DNA from 2 places in the Planococcus sp. PAMC 21323 genome. Region 2 is predicted to be linked to the other one. Evidence: a T-box and tRNA genes for the amino acid it is inferred to sense, from the RefSeq annotation. Region 2 holds a T-box; the other holds one or more tRNA genes.

Region 1 (15,497 bases), 1.2 Mb from region 2:
AAGTACAGAAGGAAAAAGCAGGTTTCGAGAAAAACTTTCGCGAAAGTGTTGACAGGAGTCTAATCATGCTTTAATATAATAAAAGTCGCCAAGCAACGACGAACAACATAAACAAAACGGCGGCACTTAATATTAACAACTTGAACCTTGAAAACTGAACAGCAAAACGTCAACAAACAGCAACGGTCGCGCAAAACGGCCCGCGCAAAACTTACTGATCAGCATTGCGCAGATCAAAGCGAATCGTGCGTCTTTGGACGGCGATACGCCAGCAGTATTGAGCAATCAACACTACTCTATAATGGAGAGTTTGATCCTGGCTCAGGACGAACGCTGGCGGCGTGCCTAATACATGCAAGTCGAGCGGAACTTTGGGAGCTTGCTCCCATTGTTTAGCGGCGGACGGGTGAGTAACACGTGGGCAACCTGCCCTGCAGATCGGGATAACTCCGGGAAACCGGTGCTAATACCGAATAGTTTGCGGCCTCTCCTGAGGCTGCACGGAAAGACGGTTTCGGCTGTCACTGCAGGATGGGCCCGCGGCGCATTAGCTAGTTGGTGGGGTAATGGCCTACCAAGGCGACGATGCGTAGCCGACCTGAGAGGGTGATCGGCCACACTGGGACTGAGACACGGCCCAGACTCCTACGGGAGGCAGCAGTAGGGAATCTTCCGCAATGGACGAAAGTCTGACGGAGCAACGCCGCGTGAGTGACGAAGGTTTTCGGATCGTAAAACTCTGTTGTGAGGGAAGAACAAGTACCAAGTAACTACTGGTACCTTGACGGTACCTCACCAGAAAGCCACGGCTAACTACGTGCCAGCAGCCGCGGTAATACGTAGGTGGCAAGCGTTGTCCGGAATTATTGGGCGTAAAGCGCGCGCAGGCGGTTCTTTAAGTCTGATGTGAAAGCCCACGGCTCAACCGTGGAGGGTCATTGGAAACTGGAGAACTTGAGTGCAGAAGAGGAAAGTGGAATTCCATGTGTAGCGGTGAAATGCGTAGAGATGTGGAGGAACACCAGTGGCGAAGGCGACTTTCTGGTCTGTAACTGACGCTGAGGCGCGAAAGCGTGGGGAGCAAACAGGATTAGATACCCTGGTAGTCCACGCCGTAAACGATGAGTGCTAAGTGTTAGGGGGTTTCCGCCCCTTAGTGCTGCAGCTAACGCATTAAGCACTCCGCCTGGGGAGTACGGCCGCAAGGCTGAAACTCAAAGGAATTGACGGGGGCCCGCACAAGCGGTGGAGCATGTGGTTTAATTCGAAGCAACGCGAAGAACCTTACCAGGTCTTGACATCCCACTGCCCGGTGTAGAGATACACTTTTCCCTTCGGGGACAGTGGTGACAGGTGGTGCATGGTTGTCGTCAGCTCGTGTCGTGAGATGTTGGGTTAAGTCCCGCAACGAGCGCAACCCTTGATCTTAGTTGCCAGCATTCAGTTGGGCACTCTAAGGTGACTGCCGGTGACAAACCGGAGGAAGGTGGGGATGACGTCAAATCATCATGCCCCTTATGACCTGGGCTACACACGTGCTACAATGGACGGTACAAAGGGTTGCCAACCCGCGAGGGGGAGCCAATCCCATAAAACCGTTCTCAGTTCGGATTGTAGGCTGCAACTCGCCTGCATGAAGCCGGAATCGCTAGTAATCGTGGATCAGCATGCCACGGTGAATACGTTCCCGGGCCTTGTACACACCGCCCGTCACACCACGAGAGTTTGTAACACCCGAAGTCGGTGAGGTAACCCTTGTGGAGCCAGCCGCCGAAGGTGGGACAGATGATTGGGGTGAAGTCGTAACAAGGTAGCCGTATCGGAAGGTGCGGCTGGATCACCTCCTTTCTAAGGATAAATTCGGAACCGAGTTTTCTCGGGGTTGACGTTTTGCGTTCAGTTTTGAAGGTTCACCTTCAGGCGGCAACGCCTTTTTTTGTGACTTTCAAACTTGTTCTTTGAAAACTGGATAAAACGACATTGAAACAAATGCAAGAAATTCAAGTACGCGTGACCATTGGTCACAACTTTTTAATTAACCATTGGTTAAGTTAGAAAGGGCGCACGGTGGATGCCTTGGCACTAGGAGCCGAAGAAGGACGGCACTAACACCGATATGCTTCGGGGAGCTGTAAGTGAGCGATGATCCGGAGATTTCCGAATGGGGGAACCCACTACCTTTAATCGGGTAGTATCCATGTGTGAATCTATAGCACATGAGAAGGCAGACCCAGGGAACTGAAACATCTAAGTACCTGGAGGAAGAGAAAGCAAATGCGATTCCCTGAGTAGCGGCGAGCGAAACGGGATCAGCCCAAACCAAGAGGCTTGCCTCTTGGGGTTGTAGGACACTCTATACGGAGTTACAAAAGGTAGGATTAGGCGAAGCGACCTGGAACGGTCCGCCACAGCGGGTAACAGCCCCGTAGCCGAAAACCCTACCCCTCCAGAGTGGATCCTGAGTACGGCGGAACACGTGAAATTCCGTCGGAATCTGGGAGGACCATCTCCCAAGGCTAAATACTTCCTAGTGACCGATAGTGAACCAGTACCGTGAGGGAAAGGTGAAAAGCACCCCGGAAGGGGAGTGAAATAGATCCTGAAACCGTGTGCCTACAAGTAGTCAAAGCCCGTTAATGGGTGATGGCGTGCCTTTTGTAGAATGAACCGGCGAGTTACGATTACATGCAAGGTTAAGCTGAGAAGGCGGAGCCGCAGCGAAAGCGAGTCTGAATAGGGCGCCAGAGTATGTAGTTGTAGACCCGAAACCAGGTGATCTACCCATGTCCAGGGTGAAGGTAAGGTAACACTTACTGGAGGCCCGAACCCACGCACGTTGAAAAGTGCGGGGATGAGGTGTGGGTAGCGGAGAAATTCCAATCGAACCTGGAGATAGCTGGTTCTCTCCGAAATAGCTTTAGGGCTAGCCTCAAGATAGAGAATCCTGGAGGTAGAGCACTGTTTGGACTAGGGGCCCATCCCGGGTTACCGAATTCAGACAAACTCCGAATGCCAGTGATTTATGCTTGGGAGTCAGACTGCGAGTGATAAGATCCGTAGTCAAGAGGGAAACAGCCCAGACCACCAGCTAAGGTCCCCAAATATCCGTTAAGTGGAAAAGGATGTGGCGTTGCTTAGACAACCAGGATGTTGGCTTAGAAGCAGCCATCATTTAAAGAGTGCGTAATAGCTCACTGGTCGAGTGACACTGCGCCGAAAATGTACCGGGGCTAAACGGATTACCGAAGCTGTGGATGGATCTCGTAAGAGATCCGTGGTAGGAGAGCGTTCTAAGGGCGTAGAAGTCAGACCGGAAGGACTGGTGGAGCGCTTAGAAGTGAGAATGCCGGTATGAGTAACGAAAGACGGGTGAGAATCCCGTCCACCGAATGCCTAAGGTTTCCTGAGGAAGGCTCGTCCGCTCAGGGTTAGTCGGGACCTAAGTCGAGGCCGATAGGCGTAGACGATGGACAACAGGTTGATATTCCTGTACCACCTCCCCGCCGTTTGAGCAATGGGGGGACGCAGAAGGATAAGGAGAGCGTGCCGTTGGTTGTGCACGTCCAAGCAGTGAGGCGTGGAATGAGGCAAATCCCATTCCTGATACGTTGAGCTGTGATGGCAAGAGGGTTTACCCTTAGAGTCCCTGATTTCACACTGCCAAGAAAAGCCTCTAGCGAGGCGGGAGGTGCCCGTACCGCAAACCGACACAGGTAGGCGAGAAGAGAATTCTAAGGTGAGCGAGTGAACTCTCGTTAAGGAACTCGGCAAAATGACCCCGTAACTTCGGGAGAAGGGGTGCTCTGGTAGGGTGAATAGCCCGAGAGAGCCGCAGTGAATAGGCCCAGGCGACTGTTTAGCAAAAACACAGGTCTCTGCAAAACCGTAAGGTGACGTATAGGGGCTGACGCCTGCCCGGTGCTGGAAGGTTAAGAGGAGTGCTTAGCGCAAGCGAAGGTGCGAATTGAAGCCCCAGTAAACGGCGGCCGTAACTATAACGGTCCTAAGGTAGCGAAATTCCTTGTCGGGTAAGTTCCGACCCGCACGAAAGGCGTAACGATCTGGGCACTGTCTCAACGAGAGACTCGGTGAAATTATAGTACCTGTGAAGATGCAGGTTACCCGCGACAGGACGGAAAGACCCCGTGGAGCTTTACTGTAGCCTGATATTGAATTTTGGTGCAACTTGTACAGGATAGGTAGGAGCCTGAGATTCCGGAGCGCCAGCTTCGGAGGAGGCGTCAGTGGGATACTACCCTGGTTGTATTGAAATTCTAACCCACAAGCCTGATCGGCTTGGGAGACAGTGTCAGGCGGGCAGTTTGACTGGGGCGGTCGCCTCCTAAAGAGTAACGGAGGCGCCCAAAGGTTCCCTCAGAATGGTTGGAAATCATTCGTAGAGTGTAAAGGCAGAAGGGAGCTTGACTGCGAGACGTACATGTCGAGCAGGGTCGAAAGACGGGCTTAGTGATCCGGTGGTTCCGCATGGAAGGGCCATCGCTCAACGGATAAAAGCTACCCCGGGGATAACAGGCTTATCTCCCCCAAGAGTCCACATCGACGGGGAGGTTTGGCACCTCGATGTCGGCTCATCGCATCCTGGGGCTGTAGTCGGTCCCAAGGGTTGGGCTGTTCGCCCATTAAAGCGGTACGCGAGCTGGGTTCAGAACGTCGTGAGACAGTTCGGTCCCTATCCGTCGCGGGCGCAGGAAATTTGAGAGGAGCTGTCCTTAGTACGAGAGGACCGGGATGGACACACCGCTGGTGTACCAGTTGTTCTGCCAAGGGCATCGCTGGGTAGCTATGTGTGGCCGGGATAAGTGCTGAAAGCATCTAAGCACGAAGCCCCCCTCAAGATGAGATTTCCCATTGCGCAAGCAAGTAAGATCCCTCAAAGACGATGAGGTAGATAGGTTCGAGGTGGAAGCGTGGCGACACGTGCAGCTGACGAATACTAATCGATCGAGGACTTAACCAACAAATTGTAGGCGAAAATCTTGCACGTTCCAATGTCGTTTATCCAGTTTTGAGTGAACAAGCACTCAACCAAATAGTCCAGTGATGATGGCAAAGAGGCCACACCCGTTCCCATCCCGAACACGGCAGTTAAGCTCTTTTGCGCCGATGGTAGTTGGGGGTTTCCCCCTGTGAGAGTAGGACGTCGCTGGGCTATTCTATGTTTATTTTTTATTCCTAATGATTCTTTTACCTTGCTTCCATAGCTCAGCAGGTAGAGTGCTTCCATGGTAAGGAAGAGGTCACCGGTTCGAATCCGGTTGGAAGCTTTTGTTTTTTTTACAGAGTTTCTCTAAATGGAAATTAAATAAACGATTTTATTAGGCAAGGCCCCTTGGTCAAGCGGTTAAGACACCGCCCTTTCACGGCGGTAACACGGGTTCGAATCCCGTAGGGGTCACCATATCGGAGGATTAGCTCAGCTGGGAGAGCATCTGCCTTACAAGCAGAGGGTCGGCGGTTCGATCCCGTCATCCTCCACCATTTTTTCATAACTTTATACGGTGGGGTAGCGAAGTGGCTAAACGCGGCGGACTGTAAATCCGCTCCTTCGGGTTCGGCAGTTCGAATCTGCCCCCCACCACCAGTTTTCTTATCATAATTAATGGGGTATAGCCAAGCGGTAAGGCAACGGGTTTTGATCCCGTCATGCCCTGGTTCGAATCCAGGTACCCCAGCCATTTTTATTATGAGCCATTAGCTCAGTTGGTAGAGCATCTGACTTTTAATCAGAGGGTCGAAGGTTCGAATCCTTCATGGCTCATTCTTTTAACATCCTTGCGCCTGTTCAGCGCGGGGCCTTAGCTCAGCTGGGAGAGCGCCTGCCTTGCACGCAGGAGGTCAGCGGTTCGATCCCGCTAGGCTCCATTGTTCCATGTGTATTTGTACTATCCATGTGTAAAAAACCCGTATCCATTCATTTGGATACGGGTTTTTTTTAGGTTTTGATGTATTCGGATTGTGGTCTGAAGATGACGTTATTTTCTTGTTGTTCGAGTGTGTGCGCTGTCCATCCAATGATGCGCGCCACACTAAAAGTGGGTGTAAACAATTGAGTCGGCATTTTGATAGATCGCATAATCGCCGCTGCATAAAACTCTACATTGGTGTACAGTGCACGTCCGGGCTTGTGTTCGTTAAGCTTTTTAACAATATAGGCTTCTGCTGCAACTGCTAAATCGAGCCACGGATCTTCTCCTTGAAGTTCTAAACATTTTTCTCGCAAGATTACAGACCGTGGATCTTCTGTACGGTAAACTCGATGACCAAAGCCCATAATTTTTTCTCCGCTATTTAACTTGTCTTCAATAACCGGAGCAATCTGGTCTTGTGTTTTTATTTGGTCGAGTAAATCAATCACGCCTGACGGGGCACCCCCGTGAAGTGGACCTTTCATCGTGCCAAGCGCTGACGTGATGGCGGATACTATATCGGATTCGGTTGAAATGGTCACACGTGCTGCAAAAGTCGAAGCATTCATGCCGTGTTCCATTGTTAATTTTAAATAAGTTTCGAGCGCTTCTGTTTGTACAGCAGAAGGTTCTTGTTCGTTGATCATCCAAAGATAATTGGCGGTGTGACCTAAATCATCTCGTGGTTTTACGGGTTGTTGTCCGTTTTGAATGCGGTAAAAAGCAGCGGTCATTACTGGCAATGCTGCTGTTAATGCAATGGCTTGTTGTTGAGAAGACAATTGTTGAAATTCGGTATGCGTATATGCGGATACTAAGGTCCGCATTGCGTCCATTAAAGAAATCTCCTTTGGTAAAAGCTGTGAAATTAGAACAAGATGTTCTGGCAGTTTGCGATAGGAAAGCAATTGTTGTTTGATATGTTGCAATTGACGAGTGTCAGGTGACACTCCGTACCAAAGAAAATAAGCAGTTTCCTCAAATGACTTTCCTTGAATAACTGTGTTTACAAGTTCGCCACGATAGCGCAATTCACCTATATCTCCATCCACAGAAGCAATCGCAGTTTGAACAGCTACTACACCTTTTAATCCTTTTTGAAACATGTAAAACGCCTCCTTTTCTTTTAGTTTACTCCTCTAGATTGATAAAAAAAATTAAAGATATATAATTAAGACAATTAAGAATATTAATCGAAATGAGGGGTGTTATGGAAGTTCAATGGTTGAGAACCTTTGTGGATGCGGCAGAAACCTTGAATTTCAGAAAAACGTCAGAGCGTCTGTTAATGTCGCAGCCTAGTGTGACCGTTCATATTCGATTATTGGAGGAAAGTTTAGGAATTTCTTTATTCAAGCGGAGCCATAACCGAGTTTCTTTAACAGAAGAAGGGCGTCATTTTAAAGAGAAAGCCGAAAAAGTAATAGCGCAATTAGATGGTAGTGTGGAAGAATTACACGCTTACGCTCAAGGGTACCGAAAAAAATGGACATTGGCGATTTCTCCTTTAATGGCCGAAACGGTTTTGCCTTATGTACTGCGGTCTTTTACAGAACAACATCCAGAAGTCGAGTTTATAATCCGTGTGGAAGAATCAGAAGCTATAGAGGACTTAGTTGAATCAGAAGAAGTGTCTGCTGGAATTTCTGCTCTAGCACCTATTGGTCGGACGATTGAACCACTTGTGGTTTATGATGACCCTTTGTTATTTATTTTGCCAAGAGATGCTTATGATGATGAAACGGGACCAGCGATTTCAGTCGAAGACACCTTGCGGAACTCGATCTTGTTTACGCATCATCATCCTGTTTTTTGGGAAGAGTTGTTAGAGAAGTTACGCTTACACATGCCCGGTATTCGAACAATGAAAGTCACACAAGCGCATATTGTAAAACGTTTTATTCAAGAAGGGCTCGGCACATCATTTTTACCCAAATCAATGGTGCGACGAGAATTGGTGGAAGGCCGTTTAATGGAAGCGCATTTCGATTTATTTCCACTGCCCACGGTCTCTACTTATTTTTTAGCCAAACAAATGGGAGTGCTAGAACAAGATTTTTTGGAGCGCATTCAGTCAGTATACTTTACTTAAAAAGGAGAGGTCAGCATGATTATAGAAGCAGATGGCGTTCGATTGCGGTTATTAAAAAGAGATGATTTTGAAGCGTTATGGGCTTTGTATACGCCGAAAATTTTTGAGCATATGCTCAATCAAGTTGAGGTGTTTGAAGATATGGTGGCGTGGTTAGAAGCGGGGATGAACCAGTCGAATGTACTTATTTTTGCTGTGGAAAATCCTGAAACGTCGGAAATCGTCGGAACTACACGTATATATGCAATTGATGAAACCAATAAAAGCTGTGAGATGGGTGCAACATTTTATGCACTGTCAGCACAACGGACACATGTTAACACAACAGTTAAACGCGCATTACTCAGCTATTGCTTTGAAGAACGGGGCATGATTCGTGTTCAGTTTAAGACAGATGCTGAAAATATACGGTCGCAGAAGGCGATTGAACGCATTGGGGCAGTTAAAGAAGGTGTGTTGCGAAACGAGCGAATTCGCTCAAATGGCAAGCCGAGAGACGCAGTTGTCTACTCAATTATTGATAAAGAGTGGCCAAAAGTGAAAAAAGATTTGACGAAAAAAGCGAATAAATATACGTAAAATTGTGCAGTTGAGCCAAAGAGACCTTAGCGGTTACAATAAGTCTATCTTGCTAAGGGGGTATAAAATAATGAATAAATTAAATATTTCTATTATCGGAGTTCCAATGGATCACGGTCAAAATCGTCGTGGTGTTGATATGGGACCAAGCGCTATCCGTTATGCAGGTGTTGTAGACCGCATCGAAGAGTTAGGCCATCGCGTTACAGATGAAGGGGACATCCAGATTGGTCAAACAGACGGCAGTGTAGATACTGATACAAACTTACGCAACTTGAAAGCGATTACTGAAGCAACAGAAGCACTTGGCGATAAAGTATTTACCGTAGCAGAAGCGGGTAATTTCCCGTTAGTACTAGGCGGCGATCACAGTATTGCAATCGGTACACTTGCTGGGATTTCAGAACGCCACGAAAACTTAGGCGTTATTTGGTATGATGCACACGCAGATATGAACACAAGCGATACGTCACCATCAGGCAATATCCACGGCATGCCGCTTGCAGCAAGCTTTGGACATGGTCATGAAAAGTTGACGAATATTCGCGGCTATTCACCAAAAGTAAAACCTGAAAACATCGTCATCATTGGAGCACGTTCAGTTGACCCAGGCGAGCGTGAATTGATCAAAGAACACGGAATCCGCGTTTACAGCATGCACGAAATTGATAAAATGGGTATGCATGCAGTCATCGAAGATTCGATCCGTTATTTGAAAGAAGAACGCAAAACAGATGCGGTTCACTTGTCACTCGATCTTGATGGCATTGATCCAATGTACACACCAGGCGTCGGCACACCAGTTCCAGGTGGCATTAGCTACCGCGAAAGTCATTTAGCAATGGAAATGTTGTATGATGCAGACATTATTACTTCTGCTGAATTCGTAGAAGTTAACCCGATTCTTGACGAGAAAAACAAAACTGCTGATGTAGCTGTTGCGTTGATCGGTTCATTGTTCGGCGAAAAATTAATGTAATAGCAAGTAGGTGAAAGCCTATTAGACTGTAGATTGACTCAATTGAGTTGTCTGCAGTCTTTTTTGTTTTTCATCGTTTTTGGTTATCAAAATAAAAATAGCAAAAACTAGCAACTTTTTAAAGTGACAATCGTTTAAAAATAAGATGGATTTATTTGGGTATTGTCTGATACGATAGAATAAGAAAAAATAAGTGAAACTTTTTCAATAGAGATACGTATATAAAGTACAGCCGCATAGGCGGAGGGAAATGAGATCATGGATGCGTTAGTTAATAAACGAATAGCGAAAGTAATAAAAGGCGATCAGAACGCATTCGCCGAAATCGTGGAGCTTTACCAGCACCAGCTTTATCATATTTGTTACCGTATGCTTGGCAATAAGCAAGAAGCAGAAGATATTGCTCAAGAAGCTTTTATGCGTGCGTATGTTAATATTCGCACGTTTGATCAGAATCGGAAATTTTCAACCTGGTTGTACCGGATCGCTACCAATTTATGCATCGACCGAATCCGCAAGAAAAAGCCGGATTATCATTTAGATGCTGAAGTGCGCGGGACGGAAGGCTTGAATATGTATTCGAAAATTGCCAATGATGACGAACTTCCAGAAGAAGAGCTAATGAGGATGGAAGTTCAAGAGCGTGTACAGTACGAAATCAGTCGCTTGCCAGATAAGTACCGTGCCGCTATTGTATTAAAGTATATTGAAGAATTGCCACTTGCGGAAATCAGTGAAATTCTGGATTTGCCATTAGGAACGGTAAAGACGCGTATACACCGAGGGCGAGAAGCTCTTCGCAAGCAATTGAGCAATTTGTAGGAGGCGAGCACGATGAATACGTGTCCGGAAAACGTGTTAGAGTTAATGAATCATTACCTTGATGGGGATATTAATCCAAGCGAGGAAAAACAATTAAAAGAGCATTTGGAAAGCTGTAGCGATTGCAGAGAGCAGTACCAGGCTTTAAGTAAAACTGTTGCGTTTATCCAAAGTGCTTCCCATATACAAGCGCCTTCTGACTTTGTCCAAAAGACAATGGGCCGCCTACCGAAAGAAAGACAGCGTGCGGGTGTTCAGCGTTGGTTAAGAAGACACCCGATGCTTGCTGCTGCCGCGCTGTTTTGTCTGTTAATGAGCACAGCGTTGTTTTCAAACTTTAATGACGATCAACAGTTTTCATTTACGAAGCAACCGAATTTAGTTGTAGAAGGACAGACTGTTATTGTTCCTGAAGGGGAAACAGTGGTAGGCAATTTAACTGTACGTAATGGTGATTTACGAGTAGAAGGTGAGCTTCAAGGCGATGTTACAATCGTTAATGGTCAGTATATGGCATCGAGCGGTGTTATTACCGGAGAAGTAGAAGAAATTGATAAAGCTTTTGAATGGTTATGGTATACCATTAAAGAAGGATTTAAAGATGCAGCCTCTATTTTTGAAACAAATGACAATCAAACAAACGAATAAACCTCAGGTGGTAGACAAAAGAATTGTTATGTTAGTTAACGAACGACTATTCATCTTATCCTCTATACGGGATCCTTCGCTCCATGCGGACGCTTTCCGCGGACGAAGCGCTGAGCCTCCTCGTCGCAAGCTCCTGCGGGGTCTCATCACTCCGTTTTTCCGCAGGAGTCGCCGCATTGCGCTTCGGATCCGTGTGTGATTACTCATTAATCTTCTTGAAAAGTAGATTCGCTGGTTACTCTCTCTAATTAGAGCTATATGCCAACAGCCGTTCTGGCCACGAAGACTCCCGTGGGATAGCGAAAGCTGAAGACCCCGCAGGAACGTTAGTGACGAGGAGGCTGAAGCTGAGCCCACAGGAAAGCGTAGTGGCTAGAACGGTTGTGGGTATACACAACGATACATTTTGAATAGACTTTGTCTACAATCTATAAACCCATCCTCTCCTAAAGGATGGGTTTTTTCTATGAAGGCAAGCCCAATTCACTTGTGATATACTAAATGTATATGCAGATGTAGAAAAGCGAGGGTTGCAGATGCCTTTTTTTGAAAGTTTAACAGACCAAACATCATTTAGACTTCTAGGGAATATCATCGACATTTTATTGGTTTGGTTCGTTGTTTATAAATTGATAACAGTCATCAAAGGGACAAAAGCCGTTCAATTGCTGAAAGGAATCTTTGTCATTATTATTGCACGCCTCGTGACGCAAGCGCTCAACCTAGAAACACTGGGTTGGATTATGCAACAGGTATTGGAATGGGGCTTTTTAGCAATCATTATTATTTTCCAACCAGAGCTGCGTCGTGCACTTGAACAGCTTGGTCGTGGGAGATTGTTCTCCAGCAGTACGTTGAACGAAGAATCTGAACGCAACCGATTGATCGAAGCAATGTCCAAGTCTGTTAGTTATATGGCCAAACGTCGAATCGGAGCATTAATATCGATTGAACGCGAAACTGGTTTGAGCGAATATATTGAAACGGGAATACCGATGAATTCAGACCTGACATCTGAACTGATGATTAATTTATTCATTCCGAATACGCCGTTGCACGATGGAGCGGTAGTTGTTCAAAAAAACCGGATTGCCGCAGCCGCTTGTTATTTGCCGCTGTCTGAAAGTCCGTTTATTTCAAAAGAGCTTGGAACACGTCACCGTGCCGCTCTTGGCATTAGTGAAGTAACCGATGCGATTACAATAGTCGTGTCAGAGGAAACAGGCGCCATTAGTTTAACAGCAAATGGTGATTTGCACCGTAATTTATCACTTGAAGACTTTGAAGTAAAGCTGCGCCGGATTTGGTTCGGCGTAGCACAGCAAGAAGTCGCTTCTTCTTGGTGGAATTGGAGGAGGAAAAAGAATGGATAAGATGATGGACAATCGCTGGTTTTTACGTATTACGGCGCTGTTGTTAGCCTTCCTTTTGTTTTTCTCCGTTCAAGCGGATGACAATTCCACGGGGTCAACGGACACGAGTCGCGTGTCGGAAGTGATTGAAGATGTAGAAATTGAGGTATACCATGATAATGATCTCATGGTTAGCGGTGTGCCAAAAACGGCTGACTTGCATTTAACGGGTGCAGTTAGCATTGTTCAAGCTGCTCGACAGTTAGAAGATTTTACGTTGTTTGTGGATTTGCGTAATTTGCCGCTCGGCGAACACCAAGTCCCGATTCAAACTGAAAATGTCTCGGAACAATTAACAACGCGTGTAGATCCAGCTTTTGTCAATGTAGTAATTGAAGAGCGGGTCTCGCAGGAATTCCGGATTGACCCAGATATTAATGATCGCATGCTGGCAGAAGGCTTTGTTTTAGATAAAGTCACGGTCGACCCAGAAACTGTTATTGTGACAGGACCTAAAAGTATGATCGACGCAATCAGCTTTGTAAAAGCCACGGTTTCCGGAGAGCAAGGTGTAAGTGAATCTTTTACAACCCCGGCAAGTGTACGTGTACTAGCAGAAGATTTAACGAAACTGGAAAATGCGGAAATCGAACCGGAAGAAGTTGAAGTCTCTGTGAAAGTTGTCGAATACAGCAAAACAGTACCTGTTAGAATTGAACCAACTGGAGAAGTTCGAGCAGGAATTCGTATCAACAACTGGACTACAGCCACCAACGAAATCCGGATTTTCGGTCCGAAAACAGTGGTCGATGAAATTACAGAATATGTAGTGGAAGCGGACGCAAAAAGCATCACAGCTGAAGATAGTACAATAGACGTCGAGTTAAAAATTCCGTCTGGCGCTTCAGCAGTTTCACCAGCTCAAATAACGGTAGAAGCAGAAGTGTTAAGTGATGATTCTGCACAGCTACCAGTAGACTAATAAATAAAAAAACAACTAAAAAAATAGTAGCAACTGACTGAAGGAGCGAATAGTTAAATGGGAAAATATTTTGGAACTGATGGAGTACGAGGAGTTGCCAATAGCGAGCTAACACCTGAACTAGCTTTTAGATTAGGACGTATAGGTGGATATATTTTAACACAAAGCGCGAAAGACAAACCGAAAGTACTGATTGGCCGTGATACACGAATTTCAGGTGAAATGTTAGAAGGCGCTTTGGCTGCCGGACTATTATCTGTTGGAGCGGAAGTGATGCGCCTCGGCGTTATTAGTACTCCAGGCGTTTCGTATTTGACGCGTGTCATGAGTGCAGAAGCGGGCGTGATGATTTCAGCTTCACATAATCCTGTAGAAGACAATGGCATTAAATTCTTCGGTTCAGACGGCTTTAAATTGTCGGATGCACAAGAAGCAGAAATTGAAGCATTACTAGATAGCGATGAAGACACTTTGCCACGCCCAACTGGCGGCGATCTTGGAAGCATTACGGATTATTTTGAAGGCGGACAAAAATACCTTCAATACTTAAAACAAACAGTTGATGAAGAATTCGACGGCATCTTAGTAGCGCTTGATTGTGCACACGGTGCAACGTCTACACTCGCGACGCATGTATTTGCTGACTTGGATGCAGACATCACATCAATGGGGGCTTCACCAAACGGCTTGAACATTAACGCTGGAGTAGGTTCTACGCATCCTGAGAAATTAGCAGAGCTGGTCCTTGAAAAAGGTGCAGATATTGGCTTAGCATTTGATGGAGACGGCGATCGCCTGATTGCAGTAGATGAAAAAGGAAATATCGTAGACGGCGACCAAATTATGTACATTTGTGCGAAGCATTTGTATTCAGAAGGTCGTTTGAAAAAAGATACAGTTGTTTCAACGGTAATGAGCAATATGGGCTTTTACAAAGCATTGGAAAGCCATGGCATGAAGAGCAACAAAACAGCTGTTGGTGACCGTTACGTAGTAGAAGAAATGCGGAAAAATGAATACAACTTGGGCGGCGAACAATCAGGTCACATCATTTTCCTTGATTACAATACAACGGGTGATGGCTTGTTAACAGGTCTTCAGTTGGTTAATATCATGAAAATTACTGGCAAGAAGTTGTCTGAATTGGCGTCTGAAATGACGATTTTCCCACAAAAGCTTGTAAATATTCGTGTGACGGATAAACATGCGGTAACAGACAATGCGAAAGTGGCAGAAGTTATTGCAGAAGTTGAAACAGAAATGAATGGCAACGGCCGTGTGCTTGTGCGTCCTTCAGGTACCGAGCCATTGGTACGTATTATGGTAGAAGCAGCTTCAGCAGAAGACTGCGAAAACTATGTAGAACGCATTGCAGTGGTTGTACGCAGCGAAATGGGTTTAAACTAATCAAATCAAAGGTTTCTAGTCCGTGAGCATCTTTGCTTACGGGCTTTTGTTTGTCTAAGAGTGTTGGATAAACGTATTTTCCGAAGCTTATCGCACGACTCCGTGGGGTGGGAATCGAGCGATATGTTTCTCCAAATACGAAGGTAGCTTATTTTTTTAGTTATGTTGGTTCTTTAATCGAGTTTTTGGGTAAATGAGTGGAAAGGGTAAACGAAGAAAGCGCTCCAGGCGGACGCTTTCTTCTGAGTGTAGCTCTCTAGCTATTCCGCAAAGTAGCTACGCTTTCCTGCGGGCTTGCGCCGAACTAACTCGGGCTATGCGCCCGAGTGGATTTCGGCACTTCGCTATCCCGCGGGAGTCTCCGCTATTTTGCTACATAGCTTTTAGGAGAGTGGTTTTAGAAATAGCAAAAGCGATAAAACTAACAACAATCCATATTACATCAAATTTTTAAAGTGGAGATAATGGATATAGGCAGACAAATAGACCAGTATACGGAAAAAGGTGATAAAATAGACCTAAATGACTATCTGCTTTAATTGACGTGATTGTGTTGAGACTGTATGATAGTAAAGTCGGTTTACGACCACTGGAAAAGGAGGATAGAAGTTGAGTGAGAGAAAAACAATTATAGCGCCTGTACTGGAGAAATTGGACGGACAAGTCATCTCTAGTAGACGAGGAGAAGGAGTATCGAATTTTCGGCGGA
Region 2 (15,497 bases):
TATCATTTGGCGTTGCACCTGCAATTTTAATCTATCAGCTCGTGTTATCTGACTTTGGCGTTGCAGGTATGGCATTTACCGTGTTCTATATTTCTGCCGGTGCTTTCCGTTTGGCACGTTTCAATATCTCAGAATCCACTGGATATTTTACAGGGCTACCAATTACAGCTGCAGGAACCGTTGTCACTTTATCATACTTCGGACTTTCTATATTCTCACCAGTTGTTTATATGTTCTTGTTTATCCTTTGTGCCTCATTAATGGTCAGTACGTTTACATTAAAAAAAGTTTAAAAGCTGAAGACGTTGAGCTAACGTCCTCAGCTTTTTTATTTTGGTCAATTTTATTCACTAGATTAAATACGTGAAGCTAATTTACTAATAACGTTAAAGACGATTTCAGTTGAATGCTTCGCAGCCATTGGTAAGAATTCATCAAATGAAACTGAAGATTCTTTTCCAGCGATGTCTGATAGCGCGCGAATCACAACAAAGGCTACATCAAACTGATAACACACTTGTGCAACAGCTGCTGCTTCCATTTCTGCAGCTTTCATTGTCGGGAAGTTTTCACGAACTTTTGCAACGCGTTCTGGGTCGTTCATGAACGAATCACCAGTCGCAATCAAGCCTACTGCATATTCATGTTCACCCATCTCTTTTACTGCTTTAATCGCAAGTTCTATTAATTCTTCATTGGAAACAAATGCGGCAGGCATTTGTGGAACTTGACCCATTTCATAACCAAACACGGTAACATCTACATCATGGTGGCGAACCTCATCTGAAATCACTACTGCCCCAACTTCAAGACTTTCATCAAACCCACCTGCTGAACCAATATTGATGACAATATCCGGTTGGTATTGCTGAAGAAGAATCGTTGTAGACATGGCAGCATTCACTTTACCAATACCACTTTTTAATAAAACAATTTCTTGTCCATCATATGTACCTAATGTAAATTCACAGCTTGCAATTTCTTCTGTTCGTGCACTTTCAAGCTTACTTCTTAATAATTGAACTTCTTCTTCCATCGCACCGATTACACCGATTTTCATTTGACCATTCCTCTTCTCTCAAATATTCCTATTACCTTTTCTGATTTAAAGTCGTAAAAAAGACGCCTTATTAGTAGGCGCCTTTCAAGGTGTTTAAGACGTCCATTTTCACTGGTTTCCAGCCTTCGCCGTCTATCCATTCTAAGTGGACACGGTATTTCTCTGATTCATCTTTAGATTGCACAGTTGCGATTGATTTTTGCGGACCACCGCCGTTTTTAATCATCATCACGTACATATTATTAGCGTCTAGTCCTGTTGCATAAGATACCGCTTTGACTTTTTCGTTCCAATCTGGTGAATTTTTTTGATAGACAGAAACATGGTCACCTTTTTGCTCAGTGCCGATTGGCTCCCAGCTTGTATTGATTACTGTTTCTTCTACAATTGGGTCACTAGAGTCTTCACGTGTAATGGTCCCACCTTTAATAGCCTCTTCTTTTTCTTTTTCCTCTTCAGCTTTTTTAGCAGCTTCTTTTTCTTCATCTGTTAGTTCATCTTGGTCATCAGTTTCTTTTTTGCCGTCATCTGTTTCTTCAGAATCACTCGTTTGGTCATCGGTTTCAGGTGTCATGATAATAGCTTCCGGTTTTTGAGCCTGCTCATTACCTCCGCTAAATAGCATCGAAACACCAATAATAAGGATCAATGCAAATACCAAACCGATTAGTATATTTAAAATCGTGTTTGACCGATTTTTCTTTTTCTTCAAACGAGAGGGATACGGCTTTTCTTCGTTAGTCATTGGATGTCCCCCCTTTCTTTATAGTTTACCATTAAACCCATATGACAAATTTGACGTTTTAACTATAATTTCGTTTCAAATTAATTTAGGTAAAGAGAAACAGCCATTCTTATTAAAGAATGGCCGTTTGATTACATGATTTCCAGAATTTTGATTTCCATTTCTCCACCTGGAGTTAACACTTTAACGTGCTCACCAATAGTGCGGCCGATCATGCTTTTGGCAATTGGAGAATCATTCGAAATACGACCTTCTAAAGGATCTGCTTCTGCTGACCCCACAATTGTATACGATTCTTGATCGCCATCTGGAACTTCGATAAATGTTACCGTCGTTCCTAAACGAACGACATCTTTATTTGATTCATTTTCATTTATGATAACCGCATTGCGAATCATCGATTCAAGTGTCGAGATGCGACCTTCTACAAAAGCCTGATCTTCTTTTGCAGAGTCGTACTCAGCGTTCTCAGACAAATCACCAAAGTCACGCGCGATCTTAATTCGTTCAACCACTTCTTTACGTTTAATCGTTTTTAAAAAGTCTAGTTCATCTTCCAACTTCTGCTTACCTGCAGCTGTCATTGGAAATTGTTTATCGTTAGCCATTCTTCCCACTCCTTCAACTACTGACCTGGATACTTATATCCGTCAGTCTCGTATCATCATATTATAGTTTCACAATCTATTCAAGAATAGTTTTAATTTTTGTAACCATTAAATCAATCGCTACTTCATTTTGTCCACCTTCAGGAATAATTACATCTGCATATCGTTTGGTTGGTTCGATAAATTGATTGTGCATTGGACGAACAACCGTCAAATATTGTTCAATAACCGAATCGATTGTCCGACCGCGCTCATTAATATCGCGCAATAAACGACGGATGATTCGAAGGTCGCCATCTGTATCTACAAATAGTTTAATATCCATCAATTCACGAAGACGTACATCTTCAAGCACTAATATACCTTCTAAAATAATAACGTCTTTTGGTTCAATAATCTCGGTTTCTTCGGCCCGCGTATGTAATGCGTAATTATAAATAGGCTTTTCAATTGGACGGCGTTCAAGTAATTCGTTAATATGCTCGATTAGCAAATCTGTATCAAATGCTAATGGATGGTCATAATTCGTCTCTAAACGCTCTTCAAAAGCCAAGTGACTTTGATCTTTGTAATAATAATCTTGTTCAATTACAACTACTGAGTTTTCTTTAAACACTTCATAGATAGAATTCGTAACACTCGTTTTACCCGAGCCCGAACCCCCTGCGATCCCAATAACGACCGGCCGTTTATTAGACATATTATTTAGCTCCCTGCAAATATCTTTTTAATGTGTTTACTTTTTTTTGCAAATCATAATACCATCACCCGATGACAATAATTCCGTATCATAATGAGGATGATTTAGCATATGTTCTTTAAAAGCCGCCAGATTACGGATCATCGTCCGCTTTCTCCTTGGCACTTCCGATAGCGGTATATCTGAAAGTCCGTGCATAGCCATATTATCACAATAAATGATACCACCATTAGCTAACAAGATCTCATACTTATCAAAAAAGCGTTCATACTGACCTTTAGCAGCATCAATGAAAATCGCATCATACTCCGGCTTTAACTTTGAAAGCGAAAGCTCTAATGCATCTGCGTGAAAAACGCGGATGCGCTCTTCAAAACCTGATTGAGCGATAAACTCTATCGCTTTTTGATATCGTGAATCATCCCGTTCAATTGTATCTACCGTACTAGTCGGCAAAGCCTCGATCATTTTAATCGCTGAAAATCCGATTGCTGCACCAATTTCAAGTATATTTAAAGGCTGTTGAACTTTTAACAACTCAACAAGTTCTCCAATTCCTTGATTTTCCATTATGGGTACATGATGTGCGACAGCATAGTCCTGAATTGCTTGTAGCGTTGCGGATAATTGATTGTTCACCATACAAGAAAGCTCCTTTTCGACTCAGCAAAAATTACTTCAAATATTATCATAAAAAGAGAAGGAAAGCGAGGACGCTTCCTTCTCGTTGATATTAATTGCCGATATGTTCATCTCGGTTAACCAAATGTTGTTCATACGTTTTAGCAAAATAGTTTTTGCCTTCCTTATCGGCTAAGAAATAAAAGTATTCGGTTTCGGCTGGGTCAAGCACTGCATCAATCGAGGATACTCCAGCATTTGCGATTGGTCCTGGTGGCAGCCCCTTGTTTTTATAGGTGCTGTAAGGATGCTCAAATTCGTAATCTGTATTAAACAAACGATCTTTATGTTCACCCATTGCATAAAGTACTGTCGGATCTGTTTGCAACGGCATATCGATTTCTAAACGATTGTAGAAGACGCTTGCAATGGTTTGACGATCTGATTGCGCTGTTGCTTCTTCTTCTAATAAAGAAGCAAATGTTAACAACCAATGTGGAGAACGTTCCATTTCTTCTAAAATTGATTGGTATTGCATAACATTTGTTTGAGTTGTACTAAGCATTTGCTCGATCAGTACAGTTAGCGGTGGGTTTTCTTCGTATATAGGATATGTTGCAGGAAATAAATACCCCTCAAGTGCATAACGAATATTTTCTCCAAGTATTTCATCTGTCAACAAATCAGGATACTTGATCATTAGCTCTTCAATATATGCAGGATCATTGATTTTCGCTAAAAATTCTTCCGCTGTAAAGTCGGTATTTTTAGCGATCACATTTTCCGCAATTTCTTCTACTGTTAAGCCTTCCGGAACACTAATGGTATAGAGAGGTTCGTGGTACACTTTACCCGTTTTTAAACTCTCTGTAATTTCATCCAATGTCATCGATTGAACTAAGTCATACGTGCCTGCTTGAAACTCGGATTCATTTTTAAACTTCACATAGTATTTATAAATCCTAGCATCTGCAATCACGCCGTTTTCTTCAAGCAATGCCGCGATACCGTCCAAACTTGAACCGATTGGTACTTCAACTGTAATAATTTCCTCAGAATCCGGATCAACTGGTTCTAATGCATTGGAGATGTAATTATAAGTTTGAAAGCCTGCAATTCCTAAAATGATTAATAGGACTAGCGCAATAATAAATACGATGCGTCGGACGACTCTCACTTCCTTTTTCTTTTCTTTCATGCGATCAAACATGATCTCTTTTTTTGTCTGTTTTTCCACGGGTTTTCCCCCTAGCTTTTCTCTTATACAGAAGTTGAACTATTTTTGTACAACTTCTATTAGTATACAAGAAAAGTGCACAAAAGAAAAAGGCGGAATCAACAATCAATTCCGCCCTTTACATTTTAAAGCTCTTCGTTTTCTTCTTCTTCTTCGTCAAGGAACGTGTTTAGCATTTCTTCAATCATGTCCCATTCTTCATCAGTTTCTACTGGGCGAAGTTCTCCGCCACCTACTGTAGCTTCTTCTGACTCAGGGTTTTCAGTGAATGAAGATGCATGAATTTCAATTTCGCCTTCTTCATCTTCTTCAGCGCCAACTGGGAAATACAAAACATATGATTTTCCGAAGTCTGCTGACTCAAATGTAAATAGTACTTCAAATAATTGCTCGTTGCCGTTTTCATCAACGACCGTAATGTGTTCTTGTCCGTGTTCCATTTACGTCACCTCATTATTTTTTAAAATCAAGATAACCTTGCAGTATCATTACTGCTGCCATCTTGTCGATCACTTTTTTACGATTTTTACGGCTGACATCTGCGGAGATCAACATCTTCTCTGCTGCTGATGTCGTTAACCGTTCATCCCAAAGCACCACCGGTATACTATACGCTTCTTTAAGCAAAGCTGCAAACTTTTCGGACGCTTGAGCCCGTGGTCCAATTGAATTGTTCATGTTTTTCGGATAACCAACTACCGCTTCGGTCACTTCATACTGTTTAATCAGTTCACCAAGGCGTTCCATTCCGAATTCTTCTATTGCTTCATTGATTTTGATGGTTTCAATCCCCTGGGCTGTCCACCCCATCGGGTCACTAATAGCGACTCCAATTGTTTTTGAACCAACATCAAGTCCTATTATGCGCATCATTATTCCTCGTTATTCTTTTTAATATAGAACTTAACAAGTTCTTCCAGAATTTCATCCCGTTCCAGTTTGCGAATCATATTACGCGCATCCTGATGGCGAGGAATATAAGCCGGATCACCTGACAATAAATAGCCGACAATCTGGTTGATCGGGTTATAGCCTTTTTCTTCAAGTGCTGAATGTACCTGAAGCATTACTTGCTTGACTTCTTTTTCCATCGACTCATCAGACGAATCGAATTTCATTGTGCGATCAAATGAACTCACGACAAGCACCTCGCTTTCGGATTTTAAATACAAATAATTGCTCCTGCTGTCTGTTTTTCATTATAACCGATAGCGTGGATTTATTAAACTTATTTAACTAAGCTATAAACCGATTTTAGTGCTTCTTCTAATTTACTTACATCTTTTGCGCCTGCCATCGCCATATCTGGGCGACCGCCACCTTTACCGCCACATAGTTCTGCTACGTGTTTAACGATCTGTCCTGCGTGATAATCTCCGCCTGCCAAGTCTTTTGTAACTCCAGCTGCAAGCATTACTTTATCACCATCTTTAGCACCAAGTACAATAACGGCTTTTTCCATTTTCGATTTCAAATCGTCCATTGTCTGGCGCAATTGGTTATTATCCTTAGCTTCTACTTGGACTGATAAGACTGTAATATCGCCAACTTTTTGAGCTGCATCTAAAATACCTGCTGATTGCGCGTTAGTGATTTTCGCTAACAAAGATTCATTTTCACGTTGTAATGATTTCATCTCAGTTTGAACAGTTTGTACTTTTTGTACGATGTCTCTTGGAGATGACTTTAATAATCCAGCTGCGCTTTCTAAGACCTTTTCACTATCTTTTAAGTTCTCATATGCGCCTTTTCCTGTCACAGCTTCAATTCTGCGAATACCTGCACCAATACCGCCTTCAGAAACGATTTTAAATAAGCCGATTTCAGATGTATTTATTACATGGACACCGCCGCATAATTCTAGCGAATAACCACCAATTTCTACAACACGCACAACATCTCCGTATTTTTCACCGAACAATGCCATTGCGCCCATTTCTTTTGCTTCTTGTAAGTTATGGTAGCCTGTTTGAACAGTAATGCCTTCCCATACTTTTTCGTTAACGATTTGTTCAATCGTTTCAAGTTCTTCTTTTGTAACTTGACCAAAGTGAGAAAAGTCAAAACGTAGACGATCTGGACCAACATATGATCCTGCTTGATTGACATGAGTCCCTAAAACATCTTTTAGCGCTTGGTGTAATAAATGTGTTGCTGTATGATTTTTCACCGTGTGACGACGCTCAGAAGCATCTACTTGCGCAAGCACTGCTGATTTCGTCAGTTCTCCTGTTTCAATGCGTACAGAATGCAAGTTTTGTCCATTTGGCGCCTTTTTAACATTTAATACAGATGCTTGAACCGAATCATTGCTCAAAGTTCCGCGATCGGCAATTTGACCGCCGCTTTCTGCATAAAATGGTGTTTGATCCAAAATAACTTGCACTTCTTCGCCTTCTTGCGCACTATCAACTAGCTCACCGTCTTTAATAATGAACCGTACATTAGCGTCCGCTACCGTTTGGTTATAGCCTATAAATTCGCTGGATTCTTTAATGTTCCCTAATACTTCGGATTGTGATTGCATTGAATTAACGTTTTGACGCGCATTTCGCGCACGATCACGCTGTTCTTGCATAGCAGCTTCAAACCCTTTGTGATCGACAGCCATGCCTTCTTCTTCTGCGTACTCCTCAGTCAATTCTACTGGGAAACCATACGTATCATAAAGACGGAAAGCATCTTCACCTGGAATTTCTTTATGGCCAGCTGCTTTTTGTTTTTCAATCACAGAAGATAAAATCGTTAATCCATCATGAAGCGTTTCATGGAAGCGTTGCTCTTCTAATTTCATCACGCGAATAATAAAGTCCTGTTTGTCGTGAACTTCTGGATAAAAACTCTTCATCACGTCTCCAACAACTGGTACTAAATCGTACATAAACGGTTGTTCAACACCTAGTTTTTTCGCGAACCGAACAGCGCGACGCAATAAACGGCGCAATACGTATCCGCGACCTTCGTTAGAAGGCAACGCTCCGTCACCAATCGCAAATGCTACCGTACGGATATGGTCAGCAATTACTTTAAACGCCATGTCCATTTCAGCATTTTCACCGTATTTCTTACCAGAAATTTCTTCTGTTTTTTTGATAATTGGAATAAACAAATCTGTATCGTAGTTTGTTGGAACGTCTTGAGCGACACAAGCCATACGCTCTAAACCCATTCCTGTATCAATGTTTTGCTTTGGAAGTAATGTATAGGTGTGATCTGGGTTGTGGTTAAATTGTGAAAAGACCAAATTCCAGATTTCTAAATAACGTTCATTTTCTCCACCTGGATATAATTCAGGATCGTTCATATCGTTGCCATAGCTCTCGCCACGATCGTAGAAGATTTCAGAGTTTGGACCACTTGGACCTTCTCCAATATCCCAGAAGTTTCCTTCTAAACGAATAATACGTTCAGCTGGAACACCTACTTCATTCAACCAAATTGCATATGCTTCTTCGTCTTCCGGGTGAATTGTTACCGATAATTTATCCGCGTCGAAACCAATCCATTTGTCGTCTGTTAAAAATTCCCAAGCCCAGTGAATCGCTTCGGTTTTAAAGTATTCACCTATCGAGAAGTTCCCAAGCATTTCGAAAAATGTATGGTGGCGTGCCGTCTTCCCAACGTTTTCGATATCGTTCGTACGAATCGATTTTTGTGCATTGACGATACGTGGATTATTTGGAATCACTCGTCCATCAAAATATTTTTTTAATGTTGCCACTCCACTGTTAATCCATAAAAGCGATGGATCTTCAAAAGGGACTAATGGTGCACTCGGCTCCTGGTCGTGACCTTTTTCTTTAAAGAAATCAATATACATTTGTCTAATGTCTTCTGCTTTTAAGTTTTTCATCTTTTTTCCTCCTCTAAAATATAAAAAGCCCCCATCCCAAAAAAGGGACGAAGGCTTTATTCGCGGTACCACCCTAGTTACACAAAGCTGGTGGCAATGTGTCTCTCGAACACCTTAACGCGGTTCAACGGCAGGGATTAGTTGCACTCCGGAGTAGCTTTCTAAAATCGAATGTCGTCGGGACCTTTCAGCCTAGGGTCCTGTTTCTGTTCGAATGCGATTTTATACTGTCTCCATCAATGTGTTTGTCTATCAGTCTAATTTGAATTATAGAAAAAGCTTTGCGTGATGTCAATAGTGACACTTTAATTGGATAGTGTTACTGCGTAAACCAACTTCGCTTTCCTGCGGGCTTGCGCCAAACTAACTCGGCCTTAACGTCCGAGTGGATTTCGGCACTTCGCTATCCCGCGGGAGTCTCCGTTGCTTTACTTCGTAACTTACATAATAAGTATTTATATGAAATTTATTTTTCATCAAAAACAGGAAACCGTATTCTAAATTACGGTTTCCTTTGTATGTTGTATAAATTTCAAAAATCTACTCAAGCTTCCATAAACTTTTGCGGAGTAATGCCTTCCATGCCGATCATTGGGTGAATGGCGTGGGCGTTTTCGGTTGTTAAGCTGACTGGGCCGCTTTGTTTTGTTTCTTCTTGTTGTTTTGTTTGCTGTTCAGTTTTCGGTTCTTCTGTCGTGACCGCTAGACGACTTTGCAAGGTTGTCATGCGCTGCGTGTCATCTGTTCGTTCAACACCATAGCGGAATGCTCCTGGGTCCCCGCATAGCACGAGAAAGTCTTTACTGCGGGTAATTCCTGTATAAAGCAAATTACGTCGCAACATTTTCATATAGCCTCGAACAATCGGCATAATAACAGTTGGAAACTCCGAGCCTTGCGATTTATGGATTGAACAACAGTAAGCTAATGTTAATTGGTTTAAGTCACTTCGTTCGTAAGTAACTTCGATGCCATCAAAGGAAGCCACTAACATATCTTGTTTTTCAACCGTTTCTTTCGCTTTCATGATAGCAACAACTTCACCCATATCCCCGTTAAAGACATTGCTTTCAGGTTGATTGACCAGTTGTAATATTTTATCACCTATGCGGTAGGTGATGTCCCCGAACACTAGCTCTTTTCGTTTACCATCAGGATTTGGGTTGACCATTTCTTGAATCAGGCGGTTTAAAGCATCAATTCCAGCAGGTCCTTTGTACATGGGTGCTAGCACTTGAATGTCTTTAATCGAATGCCCTTTGGATAAAGCGCTTTTCACAACTTTTTCAACAACTAAAGGAATTTGATCAGCGCCGGCTTTTATAAAAGAACGGTCTGCAGTTTTCGCTGTAATGTCTTCTGGCAATTGCCCATTTTTCATTTGGTGCGCGAGTTCTATTATCGATGAACCTGAAGATTGTCGGTAAATGTCGGTTAATTCTACTGTTGGAATACGTTTTGATTCGAGTAAATCTCGCAATACTTGTCCTGGTCCAACGGGCGGCAATTGATCTTGGTCCCCGACGAAAATCAATTGTGCATCTTCTGGCACTGCTTTTAATAATTGATGGGCAAGCCACGTATCGACCATTGACATTTCATCAATAATGATCAACTTGCCTTCAATTTCCTTCTCTGTTTCCTCATCTTTTTCTTGGCCGTTAAAGCCGAGTAAGCGGTGAATCGTCATGGCCGGTAGCTCAGTTGATTCACTCAAGCGCTTGGCCGCACGTCCTGTTGGCGCAGCGAGTATGATTGGAAACGGCTCTTGTTTTTTCGCGTATTCTTTTGGATCGAGTGACAACCCGTGCAGCTCGGCATAAATTTCTACCAGTCCCCGAACGACCGTCGTTTTCCCTGTTCCCGGCCCACCTGTCAAAATCATAACCGATGAATTGATGCTGCTTTCAATTGCGTCCACTTGTGTTTCGGCGTAATTAACCCCTAGCCGCTCTTCCGCTTCACCGAGTGCTTTTCGAACTTCTGAACTCGGGAACTTTGTGCGTGATTCCTGTTCTAATAATAAGGTCTCTAATTTCGTTGCGATACCGACTTCTGAGTAATAAAGAGATGGCAAATAAAGCCGGGTTTCTTCTCCAGCTACTTTTCCTTCTTCATTTAACTCGATTGCCGCTTTAGAGATTGCCTCAATCGGAATCTCTGCTTGCTGACGCGCTTCAAGCAATTCTTTAACCATAGGAATTAAGGTCTTCGCATCGACATACACATGTCCATCCGATAGCGAAGCTTGATTCAAGATATGTAAAATAGATGCCTTAATTCGATCCGGGTGACTGCCTGTAATGCCTAGCTTCATCCCCAGTTCATCGGCACGTTGAAAACCAATTCCTTCAATTTCTTCAATCAATTGAAAGGGGTTTTTCGTTAAAATATCAATCGTTTCTTCTCGATATGCTTGATAAATACGCATACCAATTTGTGGACCAAAGCCCCAATCATTTAATTGAATCATCACACGTTCAAGCCCTAAGTTCATTTGAAGCGTTGCGCGGATGGTGTCTTTTTTGTCATCGGACAAACGCGGAACTTTATCTAAGGAATCCGGGTCTTCTAAAATCTTTTTAATAGCATCTTTGCCTAATTTTTTCACGATCGTTTCCGCTGTTTTCCGACCAATGCCATTAAACATATCACTCGATAAATAATGAATGATACCTTGTTCGGTTTCAGGTACTTCTTTCGTAAAAGTTTCCACTTGAAATTGAACGCCGTAACGCGGATGATTTTTTACGACACCTGTAAAACGGTATTGCTCTTCAAGTGTCAGCATTGGGAAATAGCCCGATACAATGATTTCTTTTTCGGTATAAGGGGTGTTGGTTTCTTGGATCTTTACTTTCGCGATGGAGAATAAATTTTGGGGATTATGAAAAATCGAGACGACAGGACGCCCTAATACAAATTGTTTTTCTTCTTGAAATAAATCGATTTGTCCGGTCATGTCTGTCGTCTCCTTTTCATGGAACTATTCTAAAGTTGTTGCGATCATATCGTAAGCATAGCGTGCCATTTCGTTGCGCTCATCTAATGTATAAGCTTGTTTCAAGTGATGCATAGCGTCTTCTTTACGATTTGTTGAAACTGCATAAAGAACACCTAAATTATAATGTGCATCCGAATGATTCGGATCTCTTTGGATCACTTCTAAAAATTGTGGTTCTGCTAGTTCAAATAATTCCATAGAAGCTAAGCTAATGCCATAGCTCAAACGTGCTTGAACATCTGTTTCATCCAATTCAACTGCACGTTGCAGATATGGTAATGCTAATTTTGGCTGTTCCATTTTTTCAAAACATTTGCCAATCATGAAATGCGCATCTGCGCCTTCAATTTCATATTGTAACGCTTTTTCGTAAAGCTTTATCGCTTCTGAATAGCGCTCTGAATTAAAATACAAGTTTGCTAAGCCGTAAAAAGCAGTCGCAGATGTTTCATCTAGCGTAATCGCTTTTTGGAAAAAGCGTTCTGCACGATCAATTTCATCCATCGACGTTAATACGTGGCCAAAGTTAATATAGCCTAGCGGATTTTCTGGCTGCTCTTCTATTGCTTGTGTAAATGCCTTTATCGCTTGTTCTGTATCGCCTTCTTGTAAGGCTTGTATACCAATTTCGTTATAATTCATTGCTGTCTCTCCCATTAGCCTACATATTCCAATCGTGCACCATTTTTAAAAACGTGATCGATGGTTCCGCCACCCAAGCATTCTTCGCCGTCATAAAAGACTACAGCCTGACCAGGTGTAATTGCGCGTACCGGTTCTGCAAACGTGACGATCGCTGTTTCACCTTTAAATTCTACAGATACACCGACATCTTGCTGACGGTAACGGAATTTTGCTGTGCATTCCAAAATGCCGCTCGGTGGTGTATTGGATGTGAAACTTAAGTTTACCGCAGTTAAGCTATCTGAGAAAAGAGCATCATGATGAATATTTTGTCCAACGTATAATACGTTGCGCTCTAAATCTTTTCCAATAACAAACCACGGATCTCCTGCCCCGCCGATACCAAGTCCTTGGCGTTGGCCAATTGTATAATACATTAAGCCGTCATGCGAACCCATTTTAACGCCTTCTAAAGTTTCCATTTGACCCGGTTGCGCTGGCAAATATTGACCTAAGAACTCTTTAAAATTTCGTTCTCCAATAAAACAAATACCGGTCGAATCTTTTTTCGTTGCTGTTGCAAGTCCTGCTTCAAGCGCAATTTCACGGACTTTTTTCTTTTCCATGTGACCGATTGGGAACATCACTTTCGACAATTGACTTTGGTCTAATTGATTTAAAAAGTACGTTTGGTCTTTATTATTGTCTATGCCGCGCAACATTTTCGTTTCGCCATTTTCACTATGCGCTACTTGTGCATAATGACCAGTTGCTAAATAATCAGCACCTAAGCTTAATGCATGTTCTAGAAATGCTTTAAATTTAATTTCTTTATTGCACATAACATCCGGGTTTGGCGTGCGGCCTGCTTTGTATTCTTCTAAGAAATACGTGAAAACTTTGTCCCAATATTGTTTTTCAAAATTTACTGCGTAATACGGAATGCCAATTTGGTTACAAACGCGAATGACGTCTTCGTAATCTTCTGTAGCTGTACAGACGCCATTTTCATCGGTGTCATCCCAGTTTTTCATGAAGATGCCAATAACATCATAACCTTGTTCTTTTAATAAATAAGCGGCAACTGAAGAGTCTACCCCTCCGGACATGCCAACAACTACTCGTGTATCTTGTGGTGCTTTTGTCATTTTATTCACCTTTTCATTTTAATGCCAAACGCTGGCTGATTTGCGCTGTCTTTTCGGCAGCTTGCTCAATATTTTCAGACGTTAACCCTAATCCGAAGCTAAATCGAATGGAATTGCGAAGTTCAGCAGCTTGTTCGCCGTACATGGCAACGAGCACATGTGAAGGATCGATTGAACCCGCTGTACACGCTGAACCACTTGAAGCTGAAATTCCTGCCAAATCCAAGTTGATTAAAAACGATTCGATCTCAATGCCTGAAATACTGAGATTCAAAATATGTGGCATCAGATTACTGCCATTTTCTTTATAGTCGACGTTTTGTTTATCCAAAACGGTTTTAAAAATTGTTTTGTATTGCTCGTAAGCTGCGGTTTTTTCTTTCATTGTCGCTAATGCAATTTCTGCTGCTTTCGCAAACGCTGAAATCGCCGGTACGTTTTCCGTTCCGGCGCGACGTTTACGTTCTTGCTCTCCTCCGTATAAAAGTGGAGATAATGCCGTTCCTTTTCGTTGATATAAAAAGCCAACGCCTTTAGGTCCGTTCAGTTTATGCGCAGAAACTGATAATAAATCGACGTTTAACGAGTTGACATCGATTGGCAATATACCAAAAGCTTGAACTGCATCCGTATGGAAAGTCACATCAGTATCTTTTAGCAACGCACCAATCTCGGCAATCGGCTGAATCGTTCCAACTTCATTATTGCCCATCATAATCGATACTAGAATTGTATCGTCCCGGAGCTCGTTTTTCACGTCTTCTGCTCGCACACAACCATTTTCACCCACAGGTAAATAAGTTACGTCGTAACCTTCACGTTCTAATTTTTCACAAGCATGCAATACCGCATGGTGTTCAATAACAGTCGTAATAATATGTTTCCCACTCTTTTTTGCAGCAGTGCCAAAAATCGCTAAGTTATCCGCCTCTGTTCCACCATTAGTAAAGATGATTTCATTGTCATCCGCGTGAATGCTGTTAGCTAGTAATTTACGCGCATCGTCTAACACTTTACGTGCTGCTCTACCAGTCGAATGAATACTTGAAGGATTGCCATAAACAGAGCCTAGTGCTTCAGAAAAAGTAGTAATCACTTCTGGGTGCATCGGTGAAGTCGCTGCGTGGTCTAAATAAATTCGATTCATGATTTTTTAACTCCTTATATATAATACATATAGTTATCAGTTTCATCGTTTTCAGCGTTTGCTAAATCTTCGATTGTGGTCGTATCTAAAACATTTTTCACAGCATCGCGAATGCGCACCCATAGCTCTCGCTGAGGTTGCTTTTCATCTTCGATGCCTTCAACTGGCTGAATCGGTCCTTCAAGAACACGAATCACGTCTCCAGCGGAAATATCTCTTGGGTGGCGCGCCAGCATGTAGCCGCCATATGCCCCGCGGACACTCTTCACTAATCCCGAATTTCGCAACGGGCCTACTAATTGCTCTAAATAAGCTTCAGAAAGCTCATTTTCAGCCGCAATTTTGCGTAGCGGCAACGGGCCTTCTCCGTAATGTTTTCCAAGATCGATCATAATTGTTAGACCGTAACGGCCTTTGGTTGAAATTTTCATGAGTACACCTCTAAGTTAATGATTTAAATTAATTTTGACTTTGTTTGCTAATATACGTTATGGAACAAACTAGTTGCGACTCTTATGGAAAAACGTTGCTAGTTTGAGAAGCGACATTTAACAGAATAATGCTAATAATACATCATAAAATCGCCGGTTTATCTACCTTTATTCTTCAAAACAGTATATCATAATTCGACTCAAATGGACTTGCAATGACTTTTGAAACTTCAACCGCTATACTAATAGAACGAATGTACGAAAGGAGTTTTTTTATGCACAATGAACCTCTAGCTTTTCGTATGCGACCTCGAACCAT

What was found. A T-box is a leader RNA that pairs with one kind of tRNA and senses whether it is charged. The one in region 2 lies ahead of alaS (alanine--tRNA ligase), so its partner is inferred to be a tRNA-Ala.
Region 1: it has a tRNA-Ala gene. The T-box ahead of alaS (alanine--tRNA ligase) is inferred to sense a tRNA for this amino acid. The anticodon was not compared.

What each region holds. Positions count from the first base shown of each region.
Region 1 covers NZ_CP009129.1:73,120-88,616, forward strand. The annotation lists rRNA gene PLANO_RS00430 (16S ribosomal RNA) at 299-1,848, shown strand; rRNA gene PLANO_RS00435 (23S ribosomal RNA) at 2,045-4,978, shown strand; rRNA gene rrf (5S ribosomal RNA) at 5,055-5,170, shown strand; tRNA gene PLANO_RS00445 (tRNA-Thr) at 5,213-5,285, shown strand; tRNA gene PLANO_RS00450 (tRNA-Glu) at 5,345-5,419, shown strand; tRNA gene PLANO_RS00455 (tRNA-Val) at 5,424-5,499, shown strand; tRNA gene PLANO_RS00460 (tRNA-Tyr) at 5,519-5,602, shown strand; tRNA gene PLANO_RS00465 (tRNA-Gln) at 5,622-5,696, shown strand; tRNA gene PLANO_RS00470 (tRNA-Lys) at 5,707-5,779, shown strand; tRNA gene PLANO_RS00475 (tRNA-Ala) at 5,811-5,883, shown strand; gene PLANO_RS00480 (citrate synthase/methylcitrate synthase) at 5,954-7,033, opposite strand; gene PLANO_RS00485 (LysR family transcriptional regulator) at 7,138-8,019, shown strand; gene PLANO_RS00490 (GNAT family N-acetyltransferase) at 8,035-8,598, shown strand; gene rocF (arginase) at 8,669-9,577, shown strand; gene sigW (RNA polymerase sigma factor SigW) at 9,836-10,399, shown strand; gene PLANO_RS00505 (zf-HC2 domain-containing protein) at 10,412-11,047, shown strand; gene cdaA (diadenylate cyclase CdaA) at 11,584-12,420, shown strand; gene PLANO_RS00515 (CdaR family protein) at 12,413-13,381, shown strand; gene glmM (phosphoglucosamine mutase) at 13,439-14,788, shown strand.
Region 2 covers NZ_CP009129.1:1,269,930-1,285,426, reverse strand. The annotation lists gene pssA (CDP-diacylglycerol--serine O-phosphatidyltransferase) at 1-293, shown strand, start outside; gene mtnN (5'-methylthioadenosine/S-adenosylhomocysteine nucleosidase) at 356-1,060, opposite strand; gene PLANO_RS06485 (DUF1510 family protein) at 1,131-1,805, opposite strand; gene greA (transcription elongation factor GreA) at 1,937-2,413, opposite strand; gene udk (uridine kinase) at 2,490-3,113, opposite strand; gene PLANO_RS06470 (O-methyltransferase) at 3,150-3,755, opposite strand; gene mltG (endolytic transglycosylase MltG) at 3,847-4,971, opposite strand; gene PLANO_RS06460 (DUF1292 domain-containing protein) at 5,097-5,411, opposite strand; gene ruvX (Holliday junction resolvase RuvX) at 5,425-5,841, opposite strand; gene PLANO_RS06450 (IreB family regulatory phosphoprotein) at 5,844-6,110, opposite strand; gene alaS (alanine--tRNA ligase) at 6,200-8,824, opposite strand; T-box leader at 8,865-9,073, opposite strand; gene recD2 (SF1B family DNA helicase RecD2) at 9,369-11,786, opposite strand; gene PLANO_RS06435 (tetratricopeptide repeat protein) at 11,811-12,470, opposite strand; gene mnmA (tRNA 2-thiouridine(34) synthase MnmA) at 12,485-13,600, opposite strand; gene PLANO_RS06425 (cysteine desulfurase family protein) at 13,614-14,747, opposite strand; gene cymR (cysteine metabolism transcriptional regulator CymR) at 14,762-15,178, opposite strand; gene PLANO_RS06415 (replication-associated recombination protein A) at 15,454-15,497, shown strand, end outside.